DNA from 3 places in the Lysinibacillus sp. UGB7 genome. Region 2 is predicted to be linked to each of the others. Evidence: riboswitches for the same ligand, from Rfam matches in the RefSeq annotation. Region 2 holds a riboswitch; each other region holds the start of a gene.

What was found. Region 2 has a riboswitch for lysine ahead of ACOMCU_RS19050 (transporter substrate-binding domain-containing protein). Riboswitches for the same ligand answer to the same signal wherever they lie in the genome.
Positions count from the first base shown of each region.
Region 1: it holds a riboswitch for lysine, as region 2 does, so the genes downstream of both, ACOMCU_RS23955 (aspartate kinase) here and ACOMCU_RS19050 (transporter substrate-binding domain-containing protein) in region 2, are expected to answer to the same signal.
Region 3: it holds a riboswitch for lysine, as region 2 does, so the genes downstream of both, ACOMCU_RS19120 (amino acid permease) here and ACOMCU_RS19050 (transporter substrate-binding domain-containing protein) in region 2, are expected to answer to the same signal.

Region 1 is NZ_JBMGUV010000039.1:24,962-31,708, reverse strand. Features, by position in the region: gene sdhA (succinate dehydrogenase flavoprotein subunit) at 1-893, opposite strand, end outside; gene ACOMCU_RS23965 (succinate dehydrogenase cytochrome b558 subunit) at 958-1,572, opposite strand; gene ACOMCU_RS23960 (YslB family protein) at 1,845-2,279, shown strand; gene ACOMCU_RS23955 (aspartate kinase) at 2,434-3,660, opposite strand; lysine riboswitch at 4,029-4,207, opposite strand; gene uvrC (excinuclease ABC subunit UvrC) at 4,248-6,038, opposite strand; gene trxA (thioredoxin) at 6,126-6,437, opposite strand; gene ACOMCU_RS23940 (amino acid permease) at 6,571-6,747, opposite strand, start outside.
Region 2 is NZ_JBMGUV010000023.1:73,268-80,014, reverse strand. Features, by position in the region: gene ACOMCU_RS19060 (2-oxoglutarate dehydrogenase E1 component) at 1-2,671, shown strand, start outside; gene odhB (2-oxoglutarate dehydrogenase complex dihydrolipoyllysine-residue succinyltransferase) at 2,763-3,995, shown strand; lysine riboswitch at 4,217-4,402, shown strand; gene ACOMCU_RS19050 (transporter substrate-binding domain-containing protein) at 4,522-5,373, shown strand; gene ACOMCU_RS19045 (amino acid ABC transporter permease) at 5,567-6,292, shown strand; gene ACOMCU_RS19040 (amino acid ABC transporter ATP-binding protein) at 6,305-6,747, shown strand, end outside.
Region 3 is NZ_JBMGUV010000024.1:190-6,936, forward strand. Features, by position in the region: gene ACOMCU_RS19115 (CynX/NimT family MFS transporter) at 1-1,109, opposite strand, end outside; lysine riboswitch at 1,289-1,465, shown strand; gene ACOMCU_RS19120 (amino acid permease) at 1,695-3,158, shown strand; gene ACOMCU_RS19125 (response regulator transcription factor) at 3,341-4,033, shown strand; gene ACOMCU_RS19130 (sensor histidine kinase) at 4,038-4,973, shown strand; gene ACOMCU_RS19135 (ABC transporter ATP-binding protein) at 5,108-6,031, shown strand; gene ACOMCU_RS19140 (ABC transporter permease) at 6,024-6,713, shown strand.

The DNA of each region.
Region 1 (6,747 bases), on a different contig from region 2:
TTTACACAAACGTCAAAAATTTCACGTGTTGCAATATCACGTGGTACTAAGTTACCGTATGCAGGATATTTTTCTTCAAGGAAGTACCAAGGTTTACCGTCTTTGTAAGTCCAAATACGTCCACCTTCACCACGAGCAGATTCTGACATTAGACGGTTTTTATCGTCCCCTGGAATTGCTGTTGGGTGAATTTGAATGAACTCTCCATTCGCGTATGAAGCACCTTGTTGGTAAACGATAGAAGCAGCAGAACCTGTATTGATAACAGAGTTCGTTGTTTTACCGAAGATAATACCAGGGCCACCAGTCGCCATGATTACAGCGTCTGCGCGGAATGATTTAATTTCTTCTGTACGCATATCTTGCGCAACGATACCACGACAAACGCCGTCAGGATCGACTATTGCACCAAGGAATTCCCAGTGCTCATATTTATTAACTAAACCAGCTACTTCGTGAGAACGAACTTGCTCGTCTAGTGCGTATAGTAATTGCTGACCAGTTGTTGCACCAGAAAAGGCTGTACGGTGCATTAAAGTCCCACCGAAACGACGGAAGTCAAGTAAACCTTCTGGTGTACGGTTGAACATTACACCCATACGGTCCATTAAGTGAATAATACCAGGGGCTGCATCACACATACCCTTAACTGGTGGTTGATTCGCTAGGAAGTCCCCACCGTATACTGTATCGTCAAAGTGAATCCAAGGAGAATCCCCTTCACCTTTCGTATTAACCGCACCATTAATTCCGCCTTGCGCACATACAGAGTGTGAGCGTTTTACAGGAACTAATGAGAATAAATCAACTTCAGTACCAACTTCAGCTGCTTTAATCGTTGCCATCAGACCGGCTAGACCGCCGCCGACAACAATTATTTTGCTTTTCGCCATGATTATTTCTCACTCCTCTTAAAAAATTGCAATGATTGCATGTCCTCTTTTAGTTTTCACGTACTTACACAAAAGCTAAAATTGCAGCCACACCCATAACACTTAGAATTACGAAAATAATGTTTGTTACATAAGTAGCAATCTTTTGAGCCTGAGGAGATTGTGTAATACCCCAGCTTACTAAGAATGCCCATAAACCGTTTGATAAGTGGAAAGTTGCTGATAAAATACCAACAATGTAGAATCCAAGCATGAATGGATTTGCAACAATATCTGCCATCATGTCATATTCAACGTGCGCTCCAAGTGCTTTTTGAATACGAGTTTGGAAAATGTGCCATGCAATGAAAATCACTAGGAATACACCAGTGAAGCGTTGTAATGAGAACATCCAGTTACGGTATGTGCTAAAACGACCTGTATTTGGTGTAGCTGTAAAAGCAATGAACACACCATAGAAAGCGTGGAACATTAATGGGATATAAATAATTACCCATTCCATTAGCAACAATAGAGAATGTGGAACTAATTCCATCGCCCCTGTTGCATCATTGTAAGCTTCTTCACCGCCAACAGCAGTGAAGTTTAATGACAAGTGGAACGCCAAAAACAAACCTACTGGTATGACACCAAGTAGAGAATGTAAGCGGCGCCATAAAAACTCTCGATCTTTCGACAAGACTGTTACCCCCCTTAGTACTTAAAATAGCACAACAAAAGAAGTCACCATTTTGTAAATGAAACTTCATTGACTGTGTATTTCATCATGGTACAATATTATGACATGTTTATTGTACTCTCAAGAGCTACGAGCGTCAAGGCAACTCGGAGTTTTTAATAGCCCTTATTAAAGTAATAATCTAGTACATGATGCGTCATTTTTTCTCGAAAAATCTATCTTTACTTTATCACTACCAAATTATAAGAAAATTCTAAGAAAGAAGGATATCAATGTTAAATACTCCATCTCCTACAATCTCATCATTTGGGTATGAGATAATTCGCGATCATATTCTATCTTCCATTCTTGGTAAACATGAAGATGAAGTGCTTTATTGGGCTGGAAAAGAGCTTGCTCGGAAGTTCCCCTGTAAAAGTCAAGAAGAACTTATCGCATTTTTCGCAGATGCCTGCTGGGGTACTCTAGAACTTACGAAGGAATCAAAGGATGGACGTATCTTCCATTTAACAAATGAGCCAGCACTTTTACAGCTTAGAAATCGAAGCTTTCGACTTGAAGCAGGATTTATAGCGGAGCAGATTCAGCAAGCAAAAGGCTATTTGACTGAGTGCTATGATGAAAAACGCGAAAAACAACAGCTTATAATGTTTACCGTCAAGTGGGATGTGAAGGAACGTATCATGAACACCATTCCGACAGAGTAATCGAATAAGGATTGTCATTCCATTAAATGGTGAATGGCAATCCTTTCTTACTTTAATATCACTATCAGCACTGTCTGAATATTCACTAAAGTTACAAATTGTTATAAACAAATTATACAGAATGCGTCCTTGATTTTCGACACACCCCCATTATCTATTCTTGAAGCGCTTCAGCTAAATTAAACTCCGCATGTAAAGCATTAGCTGCTTGAATCATATCGTCCTGTGGTACGACTACGGATACTTTAATTTCTGAGGTACTTACCATTTTCACAGGGATGCCCTCACGACGTAACCGATCAAACATACGTGCAGCAACACCTGGGTTGGACGCCATTCCCGAGCCAATAATCGAAACCTTCGCTAGGCCAACTTCAAAATCAGCAAAGCTAAAACCCAATGATAATTTACTATTTTCTAAAACGTGTAGAGCTTGTGCAAATTCCTCTTTCAAAATCGTAAAGGATACTGACGGCTTTAAGCCATCAATAATAGCTTGTACGATAATATCTACATTGATGCGATTCTCTGCCAGTACCGTAAACATATCTGCTAAGGATGCATCAGAATAAGCATCATACCCGACTGTTAAACGAATAATGTCTGATTCAAAAGCAACACCACGTACGATTAAATTTTTTTCCACTTCAACTTCCTCCTTTAATAAGGTACCTGTCACATCCAGCTCACACGAACGAATAATGACAGGGATTTGGAACTTCTTCGCGAGTTCCACTGCACGTGGATGTAAAATATGCGAACCTAAATTTGAAAGCTCTAACATTTCATCATACGAAATTTCCTTTAACTTTTTCGCGCCTAAAATATGATTGGGATCTGCTGTATAAACGCCTTCTACATTTGTGAAAATATCTACTCTTTCAGCATTGATTGCTGCAGCGATGGCAACCGCTGTCGTTTCCGCCCCACCTTTACCGAGCGTTGTAATATTCTGAGCCCCATCAATGCCTTGTTCACCAGCAACTACTACGATTTGACCCTGCGCTAAATGTTTTTCAATACGATTGACAGCAACGTCTCCAATGCGTGCGTTGCGGTGCTTGGCATCAGTTAGTAAGCCTGCCTGCCAACCGGTTAAAGACACTGCATCATAACCTGCTTCCTGAAGAGCAATCGCACATAACGCACTTGCAACTTGTGAACTTGTTGAAAATAGTACATCCAGTTCACGCTTTGAAGCATCGTCCGATAAATCGCGAGCCATCTTTGCTAACTCTTTTGCAGTACGTCCCATTGCTGATGTCACAACCACTACATCTAGTCCACGATTTTTTTCGGCAACTGCCTTTTTTGCGAACTCCTGAATACGATCTGTTGACGCTATCGCTGCTCCACCAAATTTTAGTACAATTCTCGTCATCGTTATCATTCTCCTTCTAACTCATTTACGCCTCAGTATAATTTGGATACGGATTGTGACTTGTACTGACAAAAGTCATTCTTATCAACTGCCACCTGTGCTCTAGCCAATATGAAGTTAATCACTTAGCTGTCGATACAAGTATCCTGTTGCTTTCGCTCAGATAGCTTACCGCAGTGAGGGCCGATTTTAGCGTACAATCCGCAACTGTATCTCCGCAGTCTAGCAAACCATTTTGGTATTCATCACCCACTTTGAGAAATTGAGGATACATGAATGATGTAAAAGAAACATGCTGGGAACATCAAAAAGGCAGCCCCACATAATGTGAGAGCTGCCTGCAACATGTACAATATAAAATCTTGCGCATGTGTGATAGCTCTCCGAAACATCAAGAATCGACAGTCTTACATCTCTTAAATGCAAAACCAGTAAAGTATCGGAAACAACGATACTCCACTTCGGCAAGCTTCCCTTTCGCACATCATCAAAGGGTTTGTCCACCCTCCAATATGCTACTATTTAACCTTGCACCTCTATCATCACTAAAATAGTGAATATAAACTTATATTTACGTTAGCATATGTCTAGTCCTTTGACAATGCCTCTTGCTGAAAATAAGCGTAAATATTACTTGCTAAATTAACGGGCATACCCGCTTCTTGTAATGCGAGCTCACTCGCCTCACGTATTTTCTTCACCGAGCCAAAATGCTTTAGCAACTGTTGTTTTCTCTTCGGTCCAATACCCTCAATGCCATCGAGTACCGATTGGATCGCATTTTTCTCGTGCTGTTGTCGGAGGAATGTAATCGCAAAACGATGCACCTCGTCCTGAATACGTTGTAATAAATAAAAGCCGTCGCTTGTACGTTTTAACGCTATTACTTCTGGAGGATCCCCAAATAAAAGCTGTGATGTATTGTGCTTATCATCTTTTGCTAAGCCAGCAATTGGCATGACTAGGCCAAGCTCATCTTCTAACACTTCTCGCGCAACTTCCATTTGCCCTTTACCACCGTCAATCAGTACTAAATCTGGCAATGGCAAGCCTTCTTTTAATACTCTTGTGTAACGACGACGAATCACTTCCTGCATTGCACCATAGTCATCATGCTTTGCAGCAGTGCGCGTTTTGTACTTACGATATTCTTTCTTAGCTGGTTTCCCATCAACAAACACAACCATTGCCGAGACAGCATCTGCACCGTGCATATGACTATTATCAAATGCCTCAATGCGTAGTGGCGCAGATATGCCCATTGCCTCACCGAGTGCCTCACACGCACCAATCGTTCGCTCTTCTTGTCGTTCAATGAGTTGGAACTTAGCCTTAACCGCAATTTCAGCATTTTTTGTCGCCAACTCGACCAGCTCTTTTTTCTGACCACGCTTTGGTGTAAGCACCTTCACAGCAAGTAAGTCCGTTAAAATTGTTGCATCAATGGACTGCGGAATAAAAATTTCTTTTGGCTTAATATGCTCAAGCTTCTCATAAAATCGCCCAACAAATGTTAAAAATTCTTCCTCTGCATCCTGGTAAATCGGAAAAATCGAAACATCTCGCTCAATCAGTTTGCCTTGTCGCACGAAAAAGACCTGCACACACATCCAGCCCTTTTCTACCGCATAGCCAAACACATCTCGGTTCGTCGTATCACTCGACACAATTTTTTGCTTTTGCATAACTGTATCGATATGAGCAATTTGATCGCGGAATTCCTTCGCCCGCTCAAACTCTAGATTTTCAGCTGCCGCAAGCATTTTCTCTTCAAGTTCTTTTTTTACAGCTTCAACCCCACCATTTAAAAACTTCGTCATATCCTCAATCATATCGTGATAAATTTGTGCATCAATGTCTTTCACACAAGGTGCTATACATTGTCCCATATGATAGTACAAGCAAACTTTGGACGGTAATTGCACACATTTTCTGAGTGGATATAAACGATCAAGTAGCTTTTTAGTTTCACTTGCAGCGTATGCATTTGGGTATGGGCCGAAATACTTCGCCTTATCTTTTTTTACCTTTCGAGTCGTAATAAGACGTGGATTTTTTTCATTTGTAATTTTTAAATATGGGTATGTTTTATCGTCTGTTAGCATGACATTGTATTTCGGATCGTGCAGTTTGATGAGATTAAGCTCTAAAATAAGTGCTTCTAGGTTTGACGACGTCACAATGTACTCAAAATCCTCAATTTCGCTAACGAGGCGTTGTGTTTTCCCCTCATGTGTCCCCGTAAAATAAGAGCGCACTCGGTTTTTAAGTATTTTGGCCTTTCCTACATAAATAATCGTGCCTTGCCTATCCTTCATCAAATAGCAGCCAGGCTGATCTGGTAAAATGTCAAGCTTGCGTTTGATTAAATCATTCATCGCCTACCTGCCCCCCCTTTTCTTACATTATATAACGAAAAAAAGCCAAGCACATCAATAGATGGCCTGGCTTTCCTTTACTACTTATTAAGCGTGTTTAGCGATGAAAGCTTCTAGCGCTTCTTTTGGTTGGAAACCAACTGTTTTGTCTACTAACTCACCATCTTTAAATAACAGTAGTGATGGGATAGACATAACTTGGTATTGCGCTGCAGTACCTTGGTTGTTATCTACGTCTACTTTTACGATTCTAGCTGCGTTCCCTGCAGCATCCATTTCTTCAAGAACTGGTCCAATCATTTTACAAGGTCCGCACCAAGCAGCCCAAAAGTCTACTAGTACTAACCCTTCTTTAATATCATCTTGGAAAGTTGCATCTGTTGCATGTACAATTGCCATTTGAAATCCTCCTTAAACTTACTATGCTTGTAGTATAGCATGGATAAATTCACTTGAGCGAACAATCTGCCTTGACTGCATAATTTATGAAAAACAAGTATAAAAGAGTCGAAAAAGGCATTATGTTGAATTATTATTTAGCCGAATTTCCTTGATAACGTCCCTTATATACATAAGTTAAAGTAATAAAAATGTAAATGGCTAATGTAATACCTGTTACGATAATAGATGTTGTAAAAATAATGCCAATCAGAATTGCACTTAAGGCGATAATTGCTATCCAAGTTGTATAAGGAAACCATTTTACTGC
Region 2 (6,747 bases):
AGTAGTAGCAGAGGGTGAAGGAGCTGTAGTAGGTAACTCAGCCGCTCCTGCAAGCGACTACAAAAAAGTATTAGCAGCTGTTAAATTAGCAGATACAATTCGTGCACACGGTCATTTGGCAGCAGATATCTATCCACTAAAAAACCGAGCACTTCAAACAGCTCAAATTGAAGAAAGCGCGTTCAACTTAAGCTCAGCGGATTTAGCTGAAATTCCTGCTGCTGTCTTCTTCAAAGATGTGCCAGCAGGCGTGAAAAATGGTAAGGATGCTATCGATTACTTAAAATCTGTTTATACAGATAAAGTAGCATTTGAATACGGTCACGTAATGGCTACAGAAGAACGTGAGTGGATTCAAGCACAAATTGAATCTGGTTCTTTAAAACAAACATTAGCTTCTGATGAGAAAAAAGCGTTATTAGACCGTTTAACACGCGTTGAAAACTTTGAGAAATTTATTCATAAAACATTCGTTGGTCAAAAACGTTTCTCAGGTGAAGGTCTTGATACACAAATTATCCTTTTCGATGAAATTTTAAAAACAGCAGAAACAAGCAACGTCGAGAATGTGCGTATTGGTATGGCGCACCGTGGTCGTTTAAATGTACTTACACATATTTTAAATAAACCATATGATATGATGTTCTCTGACTTTGCGCACGTTTCAAATGAATTATTTTTACCAGAACATGGTCGTCTTGAAATTACAAAAGGTTGGACTGGCGACGTGAAATACCATATGGGTGCTTCATATAATCGTGAGTCTGGTATGAATGTAAAACTTGCTTATAACCCATCTCACTTAGAAGTTGGAAACCCAGTTGTTTTAGGTTCTACACGTGCAACTCAAGATGACACTTCTAAACCAGGGCAAGCTGTTCATAACCCAGGAAAAGGATTAGGAATCCTTGTGCATGGTGATGCTGCATTCCCAGGTCAAGGGATTGTTACAGAGGTGTTAAACTATGCGAAAACAGAAGGTTTCTCAACTGGCGGAACAATTCATATCATTGCCAACAATATGATCGGATTCACTACGGAGTTACATGACTCTCGTTCGTCTGTCTATTCTTCTGACCCAGCAAAAGGTTACGAAGTACCTGTTGTGCACGTTAACGCAGATGTGCCGGAAGCGGTTGTACAAGTAGGACGTTTTGCGGCTAGCTACCGTCAAAAATTTGGGAAAGATATTATCGTCGATTTGATTGGTTACCGTCGTCATGGACATAATGAAACGGATGATCCAACAGTAACGAACCCAGAAGTATATAAACTAGTATCTAAACATGAAACTGTACGTGCTTTATATGGTACTCAATTAGTTGCTGAAGGCGTTGTTTCTAATGATGACGTAACTGCACTTGATTCAGCTATCTATGCAGAAATGCAAGCCGCTTATGACCATGTGAAAGAAATGGCAGATAAAGATGAGCATACACATTTAGAAATGCCGGAAGAATTAAAAGTAGCATTCCCTCAAATCGAAACAGCTGTAGGTGCTGATCGATTAGATAAAATTAACGAAGAGCTTTTAGTATTTGAGCAAGACTTCCAACCACAAAATAAACTTGGTAAAATTTTAGATAAACGTCGTGATGCTTTTGCATCTGCAAAAATCGACTGGGGCCATGCTGAAACTTTAGCATATGCTACAATTATTCAAGATGGCACACCTGTTCGTTTTACTGGGCAAGACGCACAACGTGGTACGTTCTCACAACGTCACTTAGTGCTACATGACAAAAACAACGGTAATGTATTCACACCACTTCACCATATTTCAGGGGCAAGTGCATCATTTACAGTGCACAACTCACCGCTTACTGAAGCTGGGGTAGTAGGATTTGAATATGGTTACAACTTAGAAAAAGGGAATGTATTATCAGTTTGGGAAGCACAATTTGGTGACTTTGCGAACATGGCGCAAGTAATGTTTGACAACTTCATTTCAGGGGCACGCTCTAAATGGGGTCAAAAATCTGGTTTCGTTATTCTTTTACCTCACGGCTATGAAGGGCAAGGTCCTGAACACTCTTCAAGTCGTGTGGAACGTTACTTACAAATGTCAGCTGAAAATAACTGGTTTGTAGCAAACTGCTCGAATGCAGGTAACTACTACCACTTATTACGCCGTCAAGCAGCAATGCTTGAAACAGAAGGAGTACGTCCACTTGTAGTCGTATCGCCAAAATCATTACTGCGTCACCCATTAGCAGCAGCGAATGCTGAACAATTAGCAAATGGCTCATTCCAAGAAGTAATTGAGCAACCTGGTTTAGGTAATAAAACTAAATCTGTAGAACGTATTGTATTGGGTACTGGTAAAGTAATGATCGATTTAGCAGACCGCGTAAAAGATGGAGAAAGCTTCGATCACGTACACATTGTGCGTGTAGAACAACTTTACCCATTCCCAACAGCGCAAGTAGCTGATATTATAGCTAAGTATCCAAATGTAAAAGAGATTGCTTGGGTACAAGAAGAGCCTAAAAATCAAGGTGCTTGGAATTACGCATTAGAAACATTATATGAACTTTCTGAAGGTAAAAAGCTTCGTTATGTAGGGCGTCCTGCAATGAGCTCGACTTCAGAAGGCGATGCAGATTCTCATAAAGCAGCTCAGGCAGCAATTATTGATGAAGCGGTTGCTGAATCAGTAAAAGTAAAATAAACAGATAATGATCACTGAAAACGGGGCTATTTGCCTTAGGCGGTAGCCCTTTTATGTGCATTATGCACGTTAATCAAAGGAGGAAATGAAAGTGGCTGAAATTAAAGTCCCTGAATTAGCAGAATCGATTACAGAAGGTAGTATCGCACAGTGGGTAAAAAAAGTGGGCGACCGCATTGAAAAAGGTGAATTCATCGTTGAACTTGAAACAGATAAAGTAAACGCTGAAATCATTTCAGAAGAAGCGGGTGTGTTAACACAAATTTTAGCTGAAGAAGGCGATACTGTTCTTGTAGGTCAAGTTATTGCAGTTGTAGAAGCTGGCGAAGGTGCAGCTCCTACTCCAGCAGCTCCAGTAGCAGCAGTGACACCTGCAGCACCACAAGCAGCTCCTGCTCCGGTAGCAGCAGCTCCAGTTGTAGAAGAAACTTCTGGTGAGCGTGTAATCGCATCTCCAGCAGCTCGTAAACTTGCGCGTGAAAAAGGCATTGACCTTGCTGCTGTATCTCCAGTAGATCCACAAGGGCGTGTACGTGTACAAGATGTTGCAGCTCATGGTACAGCACCAGTGGCAACACCACAAGCATCTCCAGCAGCACCTAAAGCAGTAGCGGCTGTTGACGAATCACGAGTGACAGTTGAAAAAATGAGCCGTCGTCGTCAAACAATTGCAAAACGTTTACTTGAAGTTAAGCAATCAACTGCTATGTTAACAACATTTAACGAAGTAGACATGACGAACGTTATGGCATTACGTTCTCGTAAAAAAGACCAATTCTTTGAATCAACAGGCTCTAAACTTGGATTCATGTCATTCTTTACAAAAGCTGTAGTGGCAGCTCTTAAAAAATACCCATATGTCAACGCACAAATTGTTGGTGATGAAATTCACTTAAACAACTTCTACGATATCGGTGTAGCTGTATCAACTGAAGAAGGTTTAGTAGTACCAGTTGTACGCGATGCTGACCGTAAAAACTTTGCTGAAATTGAAGATTCAATTGCAGACTTAGCGAAAAAAGCACGCGACAAAAAATTAGGCTTAAGTGACCTATCTGGTGGTTCATTCACAATCACTAACGGTGGTGTATTCGGCTCATTAATGTCTACACCAATTATGAACGGTACACAAGCAGCTATCCTTGGCATGCATACGATTAAAAAACGCCCAGTTGAAGTTGATGGCGAAGTTGCAATCCGTCCAATGATGTACCTAGCATTATCTTATGACCACCGTATTATTGATGGTAAAGATTCTGTAGGCTTCCTTAAAACTGTTAAAGAATTACTTGAAAATCCAGAAGATTTATTGTTAAATTCTTAAGAAAAGTAGTAAACTCCTCCAAAGCTTTGGAGGAGTTTTTTCGTATCAGTAAATATGTGGTATTTATTTTGGAAAAAACGGGATTTTTTAATAGAAAATTACTAAAAACCCATATTTAGAATTAAATCATTAGTCTGAAAAATGATAAAATTCGCTTGACGTATAGACTATTTTTATAGTAGTATCTAAATATCAATTAAATAAATAAACCTCACGTTCTATTGTGAGGTAGAGGCGCGATATTTATTAGTTCATTGTTGAGTTTAAGCAAGCGAGGACGCAATGAAGAAGGAAATGTCGCCGAAGCATAAAAGGAGCTCGTACTTTTATGCTGGGTCTGCAGTGAATAAGTGCAGGACTGTCCTAGTAAATATAATTCCAGTTTACTAGGTTGTGCTATCTCGGAAACATGGAAATTATAGTGAGGATTTGGGCAACTGTTAATAAAAGGTACGACCTAAGTTCTGAACTTAGGTCGTTTTTTTGTACAGTTGTTTTATTTTTTTACAGAAAAGGGGAGTTTTGGATGAAAAGAAAATGGTTGTTATTTATGTTCGCTGCAATGACTGCAATTGTATTAGCTGCATGTGGTGCTGGCGACAAAAAAGAAAAGACGACTGGAGACGTTGGTACGGACGAAGAAGGTGGCGAATTCCGTGTAGGTATGGAGGCAGGCTATCCTCCATTTAACTGGACACAGCAAGGCGATGCAAATGGTGCTGTGAAAATTGCTGATAATGCAGAGTATGCCGGCGGTTACGATGTACAAATGGCGAAAAAAATGGCTGAAGGTTTAGGGAAAGAATTAGTAATTGTGAAACTTGAATGGGACGGTCTAGTGCCAGCATTACAATCAAATAAAATTGATGCCATTGTGGCTGGCATGTCTCCTACAAAGGAACGTAAGCAAACAATTGACTTCACTGAGAATTACTACACATCAGATTTTGTTATGGTTATTAAAAAAGGTAGCAAGTTTGAAAATGCCAAATCAATCCAAGACTTTTCAGGTGCTAAAGTTACATCTCAATTAAACACTTCTAACTACAACGTAATCGATCAAATCAAAGGTGTTAACAAACAGACAGCAATGGAAAACTTCTCAGCAATGCGTGTTGCATTAGAGGCTGGTAAAATCGATGGCTATGTAGCTGAACGACCTGAAGGTATCTCAGCTGCAGCTGCAAATGAAAACTTTGCATTTGTGTCATTTGAAGAAGGCTTTGATACAGATATCTCAAATACGTCTATTGCGGTTGGTTTACGTAAAGAAGATGCTAATTTAGATAAAATCAATGAAATTCTAAAAGGCATTTCAGATGATGATCGACAAAAGATTATGGAAGATGCAATTCTTCAACAACCAGCAGCACAATAACGTGGTTGCACGGGCAACTTAGCCCGTGCAGTCTATGACGATTTTTATTCGGTGAAGCCTCATTGAATAGTAGTAATGTCTTGGGTGAAAGTCACATAATTTGAAAGAAGCATGCTCAATTCAAATGTAAGACATTTTAGGCCGAGACAAAATTGATATGAACAAGCAACAAGAAGTTGTTAGGAGGAGCATCATGAGTTTTGAATGGATTATTTCTATTATAGAAAACAACTGGCAAATGTTTTTACGGGGTGCGTATTATACGTTACTTATTTCAACGATTAGTACAATTATTGGTGCATTCATCGGATTTTTCATTGGGATTATGCATACCATTCCAACACGTAAAAAGGGCGTAAAGCATTACATTTTAAAGCTTTTTAACTTTATATTGACATGCTACGTTGAATTTTTCCGTGGTACACCAATGATTGTACAAGCTATGGTGGTCTATTACGGATTAGACATTGCATTTGGTATTGATATGCACTTTATTACAGCTGGTATTTTAGTAGTTTCTCTAAATACAGGTGCATACATGGCTGAAATCGTACGGGGTGGTATTGTTTCTATTGATAGAGGACAATATGAAGCAGCTTCTGCGATTGGTATGAATCATTTCCAAATTATGATGCATGTTGTCTTACCACAAGTGGCCCGTAACATTTTACCTGCGACAGGTAATCAATTAATTATGAATATTAAAGATACAGCGGTATTAAATGTTATTGGTGTAACGGAATTATTTTTCCAAACAAAATCTGTTGCCGGCAATAATTTCCGTTATTTTGAATCGTTCTTCGTCGCATGTGTATTGTACTTTATCATGACATTTACAGCATCACGTATTTTATTGTATGTAGAAAAAAGACTTGATGGCCCAGATGCCTATCAAAAAGAACAGAAAGAAACAGTATAGGGGGACGCACAAATGGCAGTCATTCAAATTGAACATTTAAGTAAATCATTTGGACGTAACCAAGTGTTAAAAGATGTAAATTTCCAGGTTGAAAAAGGAGAGGTTGTATGTTTAATCGGTTCTTCAGGATCTGGTAAATCAACACTACTGCGCTGTATTAATTTATTAGAAATGCCAAGTGGTGGTCAAATAATTTTCAAGGGCGAAAATATTTTAGATGAAAAACATAATATTCAAGAATATCGTACGCATTTAGGAATGGTATTCCAGCAGTTTAACTTGTTTAATAATCATGATGTTCTAAAAAATTGTACAGTTGGTCAAATCAAAGTGTTAAAACGTTCGAAAGAGGAAGCTGAGAAAACGGCTTTAAAATACCTTGAAATCGTTGGTATGGCACAATACGTTAATGCGAAGCCTCGTCAGCTATCTGGTGGTCAAAAACAGCGTGTTGC
Region 3 (6,747 bases), on a different contig from region 2:
AATAAATCATGCAAATAACCAAATAGGATGGGTCCAACTGCTGCAAGTAAATAGCCAATAGATTGTGCAAAACCTGATAAATCAGCCGCCTCATATGCAGTGCGTGTACGCAGTGTGAAGAACATCATCGCTAACGCAAATGAAGCGCCCCCAGCTAATCCAATAAGTACCATCCAGAGAACTGCAAAACTTGTCCACTCCATTACCAAACCAGTAAAGCCGATTAAATAAAATACTGTAAAAATGACGACAAGTGGACGTTGGGATTTCATCTTGCTTGCAATAATAGGCACAACTAGAGCCATAGGTATTTGTGAAAACTGCATGGTTGAAAACATCCAGCCAGCACGGTCGGCAGCGAGACCTTGGGCAATATAAATTTCAGGAATCCATGCCGCTGTCGTATAAAATATGAGTGATTGTAACCCCATTGCGCCCGTAACAGCCCAAGCTACAGGTGATTTCCATAAAGGTATACGCGTTTTCATAGATGCGACAGTAGGTTCAGGTTTATTTGCTTGCAATTGTGGAATCCAAACCAAAATTGTTAAGACAACTAGAATAAGAGCTACCCCGAGAGCGCCTTGCCAATCAAGGGACGAATGGGCTACTGGATAGCTAATACCCGCACCTACACCTGCTGAAAGATTCATCGACACCGTGAAGAAAGCCATTAGTAAACCAACATGATAAGGAAATTTCAATTTCAGTAAGCCTGGAATAAGCACATTACCAAAAGAAATGGCAACGCCAATTAGTACCGTTCCGAGAACGAGTAATGTAGTTGTACCAAGGGAGCGTGTGACAATGCCACATGCTAATAAGATCGTGGATAAAAACAATGTCAATTCAATGCCTAATTTGCGTGCAACAACTGGTGCAAACGGTGATACTATCGCAAAAGCTAGTAATGGAATTGTTGTCAAAAAGCCAGCGAGTACGTTGGAAATGCCAAGACTTTCACGAATGAAAGAAATAATGGGACCAACGACAGTTAGTGGCATCCGTAATGTAGAAGCTATAAAAATAACACCGATGACAAGTAACAGAGTTTTTCCCTTCCAGCTAATTTTTTTGCTAGGATAAGTAGAATGTTCATTAGTTGTCAAAATAAATCCTCCTTGAATTAAAACATTAATAATTCGAACAACTATACCACTTTACCATACTATTAAAAATGGTAGAAAATTCACAAAATATTGAACATTACTATTGTTATTGAAATGTCAAAGGTCGTATGATAGACTGAATAACATCATAAATTTAATAATTACATGCCTCATGTTTGTATTGAGGTAGAGGTCGCGGTATTTATAAGTACGCTAATGGAAATGACAAGCATTAAAGATGTTAGCTGAAAGGAAATACCGCCGAAGTGTGAGGGGACTTGAAAACCTCATGCTGGGGCTGTTTCCGAAAGGAACAGAACTGTCACGTTGGAATGACGTGTTGCGCTATCATTTGAAAGAACTGGGGATTAACTTAGCCATCACAACGTTCATGTGATGGCGTTTTTTATTTCTATTCGGTAGGTATTTTATTACCTACTTACGTAAAAATAGTATCTCCGCTAACTGATATGTACGCATTAATTTACTGTACCTAAACGCAATGGTTATGAAGCGTAAAAACAATGGGTACAATTACGTCGAGGTGAATATGAGGACCTCTTATAAAAGGAAGGAAGCTTTAACGTGAGTGAAATAAAAGTTAATCAGCTTGGGCATAAACCGCCGAAGTTGAAAAAAGAACTAAAAAGTCGTCATATAACAATGATTTCGTTAGGCGGCACAATTGGTACTGGGCTATTTTTAGCTAGTGGTGGTGCCATTGCACAGGCGGGTCCTGGTGGCGCATTGCTTGCTTATGCCTTAATTGGCATTATGGTGTATTTTTTAATGACGAGCTTAGGAGAAATGGCTGCCTATATGCCTTCATCGGGTTCGTTTAGTACGTACGCAAGTAAATTTGTAGATCCAGCACTTGGTTTTGCACTTGGTTGGAATTACTGGTATAACTGGGCTATTACGATTGCAGCGGAAATTGCAGCTGTCTCTCTAATTATGAAATACTGGTTCCCAGATAGCTCGTCAGCACTTTGGACAGTATTGTTTATTGCCATCGTACTATCATTTAATCTTTTATCGGTAAAAAGCTACGGTGAAAGTGAATATTGGTTTGCCATGATCAAGGTGGCAACCGTTATTATCTTCATTATTATCAGTATTCTGATGATATTTGGGATTTTGGGAGGGCAAGCACCCGTAGGCTTCACGAATTTCTTCATTAGCGATGGGCCATTCCATGGTGGATTCCTTGCTACATTTGGTATCTTCTTAGCAGCAGGATTCTCGTTCCAAGGGACAGAGCTTCTAGGCATTACAGCTGGGGAAACAGATGACCCAGGAAAAAATATTCCAAAAGCAGTGAAATCCGTTTTCTGGCGTATTATTTTATTCTATATTTTAGCGATTGCAGCAATTGGTATGCTCATTCCGTTTACAGATGCACGTTTACTATCTGAAGATATTGCGGTATCTCCATTTACGCTAGTATTTGATCGATTAGGAATTGCCTTTGCGGCTTCCCTGATGAATGCGATTATTTTAACAGCTATGCTTTCGGCGGGGAACTCAGGGCTATATGCGTCATCGCGTATGCTATGGCAATTAGCCGTGGATGGCCATGCACCAAAATTCTTTATGAAGTTAAGTCGCCGTGGGATTCCAATTTATGCTTTAATGGCGACATTAGCAGTAGGCAGTCTTGCATTTCTAGCATCATTTTTTGGTGACGGGGTTGTCTATATATGGCTTCTAAATGCCTCAGGTATGTCAGGCTTCATTGCATGGCTCGGTATTGCCTTTAGCCACTACCGTTTCCGTAGAGCTTTTGAGGCTCAAGGCTTAGATTCGAAATTACTACCTTATAAAGCAAAGCTATATCCATTTGGACCAATCTTTGCATTTACGGTTTGTATGATTGTTGTAGTTGGTCAAAACTACACGGCCTTTACAGGTGAAACAATTGACTGGAATGGTGTATTTGTTTCATACATTGGAATACCACTGTTTTTAGCATTATGGATTGGCTTTAAAGTGAAAAATAAAACGAAAATGATTCCGCTTAAGGACTGTGATTTGAAAGTGGAAAAATAGAACATAGCTAAAGGGCTATCCTGTAAGTCATTGTAATATGACGAACGGGATAGCTTTTTTGATTTTATATAAAAATATTACGAATTTCTTTTTTATGGTAAGGTATTATAGATATGGAAAGTTATTATAATCAAAAGGTATTTTTAATGATGAAAAGTTTCTCTTAAGAAGAGGTGCATATTATGCAAAAACATATATTACTAGTAGAAGACGATGAAGCCATTCGAGAAATGGTGGAAAATTTTTTATTGATGGAGGGATATCTCGTTACTTCTGTCTTAAATGGTGAAGAGGCTGTACAACAATGCGTAAGTACTTCGTTTGATTTAGTTATTTTGGATATTATGATACCAAAACTGGATGGATTAGAAGTTTTAAAGATTATTCGTCAAAAAGAAGCACTTCCAATTATTATCATGTCCGCAAAAGATAGTGATGTCGATAAAGCACTCGGATTAGGCTTAGGAGCCGATGATTATATTGCAAAACCTTTTTCAATGTTGGAGTTTTCAGCTAGGGTAAAAGCTGCCATAAGAAGAGCGACAAAGTATGCGCATCATATAGAAGAACAGCAAGATGTATTGATAATTGGTGATTTAACAATTGATATTATCAATTTTTCTGTAGAAAAAAATCAGCAAAAAGTCAAGCTTACCTCAAAAGAGTTTGGCATCTTAAAACTGTTTGCGACTAATTGTAATCGAGTATTTACAAAGCAGCAAATCTATCAACTGATTTGGAATGACGAATACTATGGTGATGAAAATATTATCAATGTCCATATAAGGAGACTACGAGAAAAAATTGAAGATGATCCATCCAATCCCCAATACATTAAAACATTATGGGGAATTGGCTATAAGTTAGAAGGTTGATCGTATGGTTATGTTACTATCTATTATTATTGTATTACTCATCGGAATTACTTGTTTTCAGGTGAAAGACAAGAAAAATCAAAATACAACTATTCATTACATGCGTAAAAAGCTGCAATCCATAATGACTGAACAAACAAATGAAAAAATTCTAGTTTCGACAGCTAATCATGAAACAAAGCAATTACTCAATGCTATGAATACATTACTGGATCATAATCAAAGAATATTGGCTACACATCGGAAAATGGAAGGTTCTATGAAAAAGATGCTGGCTAATATTTCACACGATCTCAAAACGCCGCTAACTGTTGTCCTTGGATATATCGAGATGCTACAACTAGACAAGCCTATAAGCGGTGAAGAGCGACAACGATTGCTCTCAGGGGTTCATGCTAAAACACTGGAAGTATTGAGCATTATCCATACATTCTTCGATCTTGCTAAAATTGAAGCAGGAGACACAGATTATCCAATAACTAAGATAAATGTGAGTGAAATCTGTAGAAAAAACATCCTGTCATTTTACGATATAGTAACGTCTATGGGACTCAAAATAGACATTGCAATACCAGAAACACCTGTTTTTGCACTCGGCAATGAAGAAGCACTGGATAGAATTTTGAACAATTTACTGTCCAATGCACTTGCATATGGCGCAGAAGGGAATGTAATTGGCCTAGTGGTTAGACATGACGACGTCGCTATATATGTTGATGTATGGGATCGTGGGAAGGGTATCGATGAATACCATGTAGATAATGTTTTTGAAAGAATGTATACGCTAGAAGATTCAAGAAATAAATCATTCCAAGGAAGTGGGCTTGGCTTAACGATAACGAAAAGACTTGTAGAAATAATGAATGGCTCCATTCACCTTTCCAGTATCCCCTATGAGAAAACGGTTTTTACTGTTTCTCTAAAAAGAATGATGTATTAAACGAATCTGCTTGTGGAGCTGATAATGCTCTACAGGCTTTTTACTTCATTTAAGAAATAAGTAAGAATCAAGTAATAAAATAGAGAGCTTTACTTTTTATAATAAAGAAAGACACATATTAGGGAGAGGTAAAGATGACTTATATTGTGAAAACAAACCAACTTACAAAAGTATATGAAGGAAAAGAAGTTGCTTCTGACGTCAATATGCATGTGAAGAAAGGGGAGATATATGGTTTTTTGGGTCCCAATGGTGCAGGGAAAACGACTGTAATGAAAATGCTAACAAACCTTACAAAGCCAACAAGTGGGGATATCGAAATCTTCGGCGAAAAATTAACGGATCAATCCTACGAAGTACTAAAAAGAATGGGGACCATTATTGAATACCCAATTTTCTATGAGAAGTTAACTGCCAGAGAAACCCTAGAACTACATTGCGAATATATGGGGTATTACGACAAAAATGAAATTAGTCATGTACTAGATTTAGTAAAGCTAACCAAAACGGATAGCAAGCGTGTAAAAGACTTTTCACTTGGCATGAAACAGCGATTGGGCATTGCACGAGCAATTATTACAAAACCAGAATTACTTATCCTAGATGAGCCGATAAACGGACTTGATCCCATTGGGATCAAAGAGCTCCGTGAGTTATTCGTTATGCTATGTAAAGAATATGGCATAACAATTATTATTTCAAGTCATATTTTAGGAGAAATCGAACTGTTGGCTGACACGATTGGTGTTATTAATAACGGGAGACTAATAACAGAGGTATCAATGGAAACTATCAATCGTAGTCAAACAGATTATATTGAAGTGATTGTGAATGATGGGAAAAAAGCTGCATTTATTTTAGAGAATAAATTAAACATAACCAACTTTAAACTAGTTGCAGAGAACTGCATTCGCATTTATGAAAATTCCACTTCACAAAAGGACATTTCAAAAACATTGATCGAACATGATATAGATATTGAAGGAATCAGCAAGAAAACAAGCTCATTAGAGGATTATTTCTTAAAATTAATTAATGGGGGTGTAGTAAGTGCTTAATTTAATGCGTTTAGAAATGAAAAAATATCAGTTAGGCTCCTATGTAAAAGGTGCTATTATTGCAAATTTCACCATATTAGGCTTTATGTTTCTGATCTTGTTTATCTCGAAAATAGAAGAAGATACTGCGATCGAAAACTACCAGACAGCACTAACGGTCATTGACTCTTTTGTAAGAGGGGTATTTATTGTCTTTGCTGGTACATTAATTGCCAAGCTAATTATTGGAGAATATAAAAATCGAACAATTACTACAGCATTTATGTATCCCATTAAAAGAAAAAATTTAATTGCCGCAAAGCTTGCAATTGTTATCATTTTTACGTTCAGTACCATTGTTATTTCGAATGTGTTTATTACGGCAATATTTTGTTTCATTAGTGCAACCTATCATTTAATTCCAGATACATTAACGAATTCTGTAGTTATGCAACAACTCCCTTCGATGCTTATGAACGCTGTTGCAGCGACAGGCATGTCACTTATTCCTTTGTACTTTGGCATGAAAAAATATTCGATTCCAGCGACAATACTTTCTTCCTTGTTAATTGTCATGGTCGTATCTTCTAATACAGGTAATTTTTCTTTAAATGATATTATAGTTATCCCAATAACATTGGCGATCATTGGGATAGGTGTTGCCTACATATCCATTAGGAATATTGAAAGAGTGGATGTTTAAGGGTGCCTGGCACGCAAACAATTTGCGAACAATT